One region of the Endozoicomonas sp. 2B-B genome, then DNA from elsewhere that is predicted to be linked to it. Evidence: predicted binding sites of a transcription regulator. Region 1 holds the regulator's gene; the other holds the start of a gene.
What was found. The regulator sigma-54, encoded in region 1, starts transcription at its own class of promoters, with help from an activator protein. The targets are predictions, from matches to a motif close to TGGCACNNNNNTTGCTNT.
Positions count from the first base shown of each region.

Region 2: a site for sigma-54 is predicted at 1,393-1,410, ahead of urtA (urea ABC transporter substrate-binding protein). Genes of this name have one in related genera too.

Region 1 is NZ_JBLZMU010000001.1:5,682,018-5,685,632, forward strand. Features, by position in the region: gene lptA (lipopolysaccharide transport periplasmic protein LptA) at 1-280, shown strand, start outside; gene lptB (LPS export ABC transporter ATP-binding protein) at 381-1,106, shown strand; gene ACOMHB_RS21060 (RNA polymerase factor sigma-54) at 1,364-2,818, shown strand; gene hpf (ribosome hibernation-promoting factor, HPF/YfiA family) at 2,989-3,300, shown strand; gene ACOMHB_RS21070 (PTS sugar transporter subunit IIA) at 3,315-3,615, shown strand, end outside.
Region 2 is NZ_JBLZMU010000001.1:6,606,092-6,609,706, forward strand. Features, by position in the region: gene ACOMHB_RS23575 (urease subunit gamma) at 1-170, opposite strand, end outside; gene ACOMHB_RS23580 (urease accessory protein UreD) at 236-1,168, opposite strand; gene urtA (urea ABC transporter substrate-binding protein) at 1,455-2,762, shown strand; gene urtB (urea ABC transporter permease subunit UrtB) at 3,008-3,615, shown strand, end outside.

The DNA.
Region 1 (3,615 bases):
AGAAGGCGACAAGGAAAGAGCTTACTACGAAGAACAGCAACCTGATGATCAAGGCATTCTGAAAGCCTGGGGTCATACTATCGATTATCAGGTGGCTGGCGATAAGATCCAACTGATCAAACAGGCGCAGTTGACCCAGAAGGGTGATACCTTCACAGGTGAACGTATTGATTATGACCTGACCAAACAGACCGTGAATGCCAAGGGCAGCGAGAACAAAAGCAACCCGGATGGTCGGGTCAAAATGATTTACCAACCCAAACCTGAGAGCAAGCAGTAGTACTAATATCCCATTACACTCACTGCTCAACGACTGAACAGGCTTGAAAGGGCTGCCAGAAAAACGACAGCTAACTTTTAAACAGGAAGACAAACTCCGGATGGCAACGCTTAAGGCAGAACATCTCAGTAAAAGCTACAAAGGCAGACAGGTCGTCAAAGATGTATCTCTGGCTGTCGACAGTGGTCAAATTGTCGGACTTCTTGGCCCCAACGGGGCAGGTAAAACTACCTGCTTCTACATGATTGTAGGTCTCGTAAAAGCAGACGGTGGACAGGTTGACCTTAGTGGCCAGAGTTTAACTCACGAACCTATGCATGGCCGGGCCAGAGCTGGCGTAGGTTATCTGCCACAGGAAGTTTCTATTTTCAGGAAATTGACGGTCACCGATAACCTGCTCTCGATATTGGAAACCCGTTCCGACCTTTCCCGGAAAGATCGCATCGCAAAAATGGAGTCATTGCTGGAAGAGTTTAATATCAATCATATCAGGGACAATCCGGGTATGAGCCTTTCCGGTGGTGAAAAGCGCAGGGTAGAAATTGCCCGAGCTCTTTGCACTGACCCAAAATTTATTCTGCTCGATGAACCCTTTGCCGGTGTTGACCCCATTTCTGTTGGTGACATCAAGGCCATTATCACGCACCTGAAAGCCCGGGACATCGGAGTCCTGATTACCGACCACAATGTCCGGGAGACACTGGATATCTGCGAGAAGGCCTACATTGTCAGCGAAGGCACTATTATTGCCGAGGGTGATAGTCAGACTGTCCTGGCTAATCAAAAGGTTCGTGACGTTTATCTCGGGCATCAGTTCAGTCTCTGATCATCTCTTGACTGGTCTCGCGAAAGAAGCGGGCAAAGATGTTGAGCTGATTTATTTTCATACTCTTGTTCTGAATGTTGCATGGCTGACTTGATGAATCACTTTCCCGAAGCTTCAGATGTGATTATAATCCCAGTGACATGGAGAGTAGCCCAATCAAAATAATGAGCAGACACTGAGATATAACTGTCAGGCGCTGATGGCATCAAATCTGGCACCCTCAGTGCAGACACCGAAGTAAAGGTATACAGTTGCCTATGAAGCCATCCTTACAGCTAAAAATGGGCCAGCAGCTGACCATGACACCTCAGCTGCAGCAGGCCATAAGGCTTCTGCAACTTTCCACTCTGGACCTTCAGCAGGAAATCCAGGAAGTTCTTGAATCCAATCCGATGCTGGAGTCTGAAGAGTCCGTTGAGGAACCACCTGCATCTGGTGATGAAGGGGAACAGCCTGTTGACTTCAATGAAAAAGCAGAACAGCCCCCGGAACCAGAAGAACCCCAGTGGGCTGACAGCATACCCAATGACCTGCCCGTTGACTCCGGATGGGATGATGTCTATTCCAGCCTGCCCGCTGCAACCGATGAAGAACATGATCCTTTTGCCCGCTCCCGGGCCAATGAGTCCCTCCAGGACTATCTGGAATGGCAGTTAAACCTGACTCCCATGACTGACAGAGACAGGCTGATGGGCCTGGCTGTGATCGAAGCCATCAATAATGACGGGTACCTCACTCACTCCCTGGAAGAAATTTATCTCTCGCTACAGGAACAGTTAGAGGAACTGGCGTTTGAAGAACTTCAGGTCATGCAACGACGGATTCTTCACTTTGATCCGGTGGGTTGTGCCAGCGCCAACCTGAAAGAATGTCTCGAAGTTCAACTCAATCAACTGCCACAAGAAACCCACTTCCTGAAAGAAGCACGTCTGCTGATCCAGAATCATCTACAGGCTCTGGGTAGTCGTGACTATGCCCAAATCATGCGGCGTACCCGTCTCAAAGAACATCAACTGAGGGAAGCCCTTAACCTTGTTCAAAGCCTCAACCCGAGGCCCGGATCAGAAATCGGCCAGGCGGACACGGAATACGTCACCCCCGATATTTCGGTCACCAAAGTCAGGGACCGCTGGGCGGTTGAACTGAACTCAGAATCCCTGCCCAGACTTCGCATCAACAACAATTACGCCTCAATGGTGCAACGTGCCAACAACAGTCGTGACAATGTCTTTATGAAGAACCAGCTGCAGGAAGCCCGCTGGTTTCTGAAAAACCTGCAAAGTCGTAACGAAACCTTACTGAAAGTAGCCGGCAAGATTGTTGAATTTCAGAAAGATTTTCTGGAGCAGGGTGAGCAGGCCATGAAGCCCCTGGTGTTGGCAGACATTGCTCAGGCAGTGGATATGCACGAGTCCACTATTTCCAGGGTCACTACACAGAAATACATGCACACTCCAAGAGGCGTGTTTGAGCTGAAATACTTTTTCTCCAGCCATGTCAGCACAGCCACTGGTGGAGAGTGCTCATCAACAGCCATCAGAGCCTTGATTAAAAAACTGGTATCCGATGAAAACCCTAAAAAACCACTGAGTGATAACAAAATCGCCGGCTTGCTGGGGGACCAGGGGATCAAAGTGGCCAGGAGAACCATCGCCAAATATCGTGAATCAATGAATATACCGCCATCGAATGAACGCAAGCAGCTTATCTGAGCCTTCAGCGATTGAGGTAACAAGCCCTTATACCACAAATCGCCCCATAGATTTTTTGTCTCAGAACAGCGCTAACTGTCATTGACAGTGATAGACTTTCAATCAGGGTTGCCCGTACAATCCCGGGGGCAGTCCAATGTCGAGAATCGGGATCAGCAGGAGAGCGTTACATGCAAGTCAACATCAGTGGACATCATGTAGAGGTGACTGAGGCTCTGAAAGATTATGTCACCAAGAAACTCGACCGCCTTGCCGCCCACTTTGATCAGATTACAAACGTTCAGGTCACTCTGAGTGTTGAGAAACTGAAGCACAAAGTGGAAGCGACTCTACATGTTCGTAGGGCGGATATTAATGCAACCGCTGAGGCTGAAGATATGTACGCTGCCATTGATGACATGTCGGACAAACTGGATCGACAACTGGTAAAACACAAAGAGAAAACGCTTGACCGGCTACAGGGTGCCAACGGCCGCCTGTAAGCATCGATCGTTGTATGATTATTGAAAACATTCTAACCCCCGGGCGCACCCTCTGCGATGTGCAGGGGGCCAGCAAAAAGAAAATCCTGGAAATTGTTGCGGAAATCATCAGTGAGCATGTTCCCGCTATCAAAACCAAGGATCTGTTTAACAAGCTGATTAACAGAGAGCGACTCGGTACCACCGGTTTGGGCAAAGGCATAGCCCTGCCTCACTGTCGCTCCAGTGCTTGTCAGCATCCTACCGGACTTCTGATCAAACTGTCTGAACCCATAGATTTTGACTCTGTGGACAAGCAGCCGGTCGATCTGGTGT
Region 2 (3,615 bases), 920 kb from region 1:
ATCAGCTGAGCAACTGTCTTGCCGTCTCTGGCGCCCTCCATTATGTGCATCGAAATCAGCGCAATGGACTCCGGGTAATTCAGCTTTACTCCCCTGCCAAGGCGACGTTCAGCAACCAGTGCCGCTGTGTATAACAGCAATTTGTCTTTTTCTCTGGGGGTCAGCTCCATGAGAGCCCTCCAATTTATCCTTGTGGTCTTTTAATGCGCTATTGGTAGGTTATAGGCATCAACAATCAGGTATTCCAGATTCTGGGCTTGCAACCTTTCCGGCCATTCAATTGGCCACGAAGCTCATTCCAAAGCCAGGTAAACAGTGTTCTGGCCTGTTCAGGTGAGCTGCCCAGATAGCGAGCAATAAAAACCCCGTTTCGCCAGGTAATGGCTGTACATTTAGAGCCTCCGCAGGCTTCCAGCCTTTCATGCAGATGATCACAACCGGGGTCTTGTTCAAAGGTCATGAGCAGTGTACCGAATACATGCTGGCCATTAAGACCAAGAACGGACTGAGCAAGAGGTGAGCCCGCTGCCAGCTCCAGCCTTTCTCGATAAAGTGGCTGATCGTTACGAGTGAGGTGAAGATTCTGGATCACCCTGCCCTGCTCAAAGGCTTCGCCACTGGCTTTACGACCAAGACAAACGATATCCCAGCCTGCGTAGCAGCCATTGCCGTTCAACTCAATGGATGTATTCAGTTCCGCTTCTGCACCATTGAAAATAATAGTTTCCTGAGGCAACCATTCAAGACAGGCATTGTCTTGAACGACCATGGACGTCAGCTGTTTCTGAAGACGGCCATTACCATTAAAGTAGACTTTCCCTGCAGCAGGAGTAGTCACCAGTCCGGATGCACCAGAGTGGGCTTCAAAACTCTGAATCAGCTCATCACCGGCCACCAACCCTCCTGGCGGGTGAAGAATATAGAGATGCGCCAGGTCTTTACCTTCTGGCCAGAACGGACGTTGAATCCGCAGGGGACCATAATGGCGCGTGCGGCCCATGCGGGTATGGCCGTCCATGTATTTCAGCTCCACAGCAATTCCGGCACGCCAGCCGCTGTCTCCGGACGCAACGTCACCCTGATCGGAATCAGTATCCGGGTTGGATCGCGGGATAGAGTGTCGATTGAATGCCAGCCCCATACTTCTGCCCTTACTGTTAAAGGTCATCTCTGGCCTGCAAAAGATGTTCCATTTTATTTTTATACGACTGCTGACATTCTTGACCATAAAGTCAGCTTAAATAGCACCAAAAAAATACATAGGCACCATATTGGTGATCGAGGATGTTCTGAAATAAGGCATCTACTGTCAAGACGATATTAAGAAATTAACTCTAACTCAACTGTTAGAAGTGAGAGCTTTTCCTAATGAACGACAGTTACATAATATATTGGCATGCACATTGCTGTCACACTGTCGCACATAAGGATAAAAAACAGGATTAATAAAAACTATGAAGAGCTCCCTCAAAAAACTCTCGAAGGGCCTGGTTGTAGCTTCTGCAGCAACCGCCGCCCTCTCTTTTTCGGTCATATCCCAGGCTGCAGAGACCATCAAGGTAGGTGTTTTACATTCTCTGTCAGGCACCATGGCGATCAGTGAAACCACATTAAAAGACACTGTTTTAATGATGGTGGACGAGCAGAATAAGAAAGGTGGACTACTGGGTAAGAAACTCGAAGCGGTTGTTGTTGATCCTGCCTCTGACTGGCCTCTGTTTGCAGAAAAAGCGCGTGAGCTGCTGGCAAAAGAAAAAGTCGATGTCATTTTTGGCGGTTGGACTTCCGTATCCAGAAAATCAGTTCTGCCAGTGGTTGAAGAGTTAAACGGCCTGATGTTCTACCCGGTTCAGTATGAGGGACAAGAGTCATCCAAAAACGTTTTCTACACCGGCGCAGCGCCTAACCAGCAGGCTATTCCTGCGGTTGATTATCTAATGAGTTCAGAGGGCGGCAGCGTCAAACGTTTTGTTCTGGCCGGTACTGATTACGTCTACCCGAGAACCACCAACAAGATTCTGGAATCCTACCTGAAGAGCAAGGGTATCAAAGAGTCGGACATCATGATCAATTACACGCCTTTTGGTCACTCTGACTGGCAGACCATTGTTTCTGATATCAAGAAGTTTGGTAAAGCTGGTAAAAAAACGGCGGTTATTTCCACCATTAATGGCGACGCCAACGTACCTTTCTATAAAGAACTGGCTAATCAGGGCATTGCTGCTGAACAGATTCCGGTGATTGCCTTCTCTGTTGGTGAAGAAGAGCTGTCAGGTATAGATACTGCACCTCTGGTAGGCCACCTGGCAGCCTGGAACTACTTTATGAGTGCCGAGAGTGATATCAACGATGAGTTCATCGAAACCTGGCAGACCTTTACCAAGAATGAAGAGCGTGTTGCCAATGATCCAATGGAAGCCACTTATATTGGCTTCAACATGTGGACAAAAGCCGTTGAAAAAGCAAGAACCACCAGCGTTGATGCCGTCCGTTCGGCCATGTATGGCATCACTGTTCCCAACCTGACGGGTGGTATTGCTGTGATGAACACCAACCATCACCTGACCAAACCGGTATTGATTGGCGAAATTCAGGACGATGGCCAGTTTGAAATTGTCTGGGAAACCAAAGGGGGCGTCATTGGTGATGCCTGGACTCAATATCTGCCCGAAAGCTCGAAAATTGTTGCTGACTGGTCAGCCCCGATCAAGTGTGGCAACTACAACCTGGAATCAGGTGTCTGCTCTGGTCAGAACTACTGATTAGTCGTCTTTTGTTGAAGTCATAGCAATCGTGCTCTCTAACTCCCGTAATGAGCATGGAGATTTGAGCCTTAAGACAAGGCGACGATCGCCAACGCAGGATTAAAGCCCAAATCTTCAGCGCAATAGGGAGTTAGAAAGTTCGATTGGTATCACATGGCATGAGAAGTTAGTTTTTTCATGCCATCACCAAACGCCTGTCCAATACAAGACAGGCCAACACATAGTTATTCACTGGAAATTTTATGACCTGGAGACTCTGGCAAGTATTGCCTTTAGTATGCCTCTGTCTTCTTTTTGTCTTTGTCTCATCCTCACAGGCTCTGGCCAATAGCAACACCACAAGCAATGAAGAGCTGGCCAGACAATTGAGTGAGAAGTCATGGGACAAACTGGAGACCACCGTAACCCATCTCTCTGCCAAAGGTGATGATAAAAGCCAGAAACTGTTAACCCTCTGGTTATCTGGCCAACTGTTTATTGAAAAGAGCACGGGTCGTCTGGTCACGGGCAATAAGTCAGGTCGACTGTATCTCATTGCTGACCCGATTACCGATGAAGCCCTGGGTGAAGTCAAAAAGCGCAGCTTGAAAAAAATCAGAATCAATAACTGGCTGCGAAACTCCATCAGAACCGCTCTGGCTCTCTGGGACCTCAAGTCTGAAGACCCGGAAAAGCGCCTTCAGGCAGTTAAGGAAACATCCAGAAACCTTCAGGCTGACACATTGGCCATTCTCAAAACCATGCTGGAGAAGGAGTCCGATGAGGATGTTCATTCAGCTCTGACAACAGCGGTTGCCTTATATCAGATCCAACAGGGTAGTGATGAACTCAAGCTCCAAAGCCTTGAAAT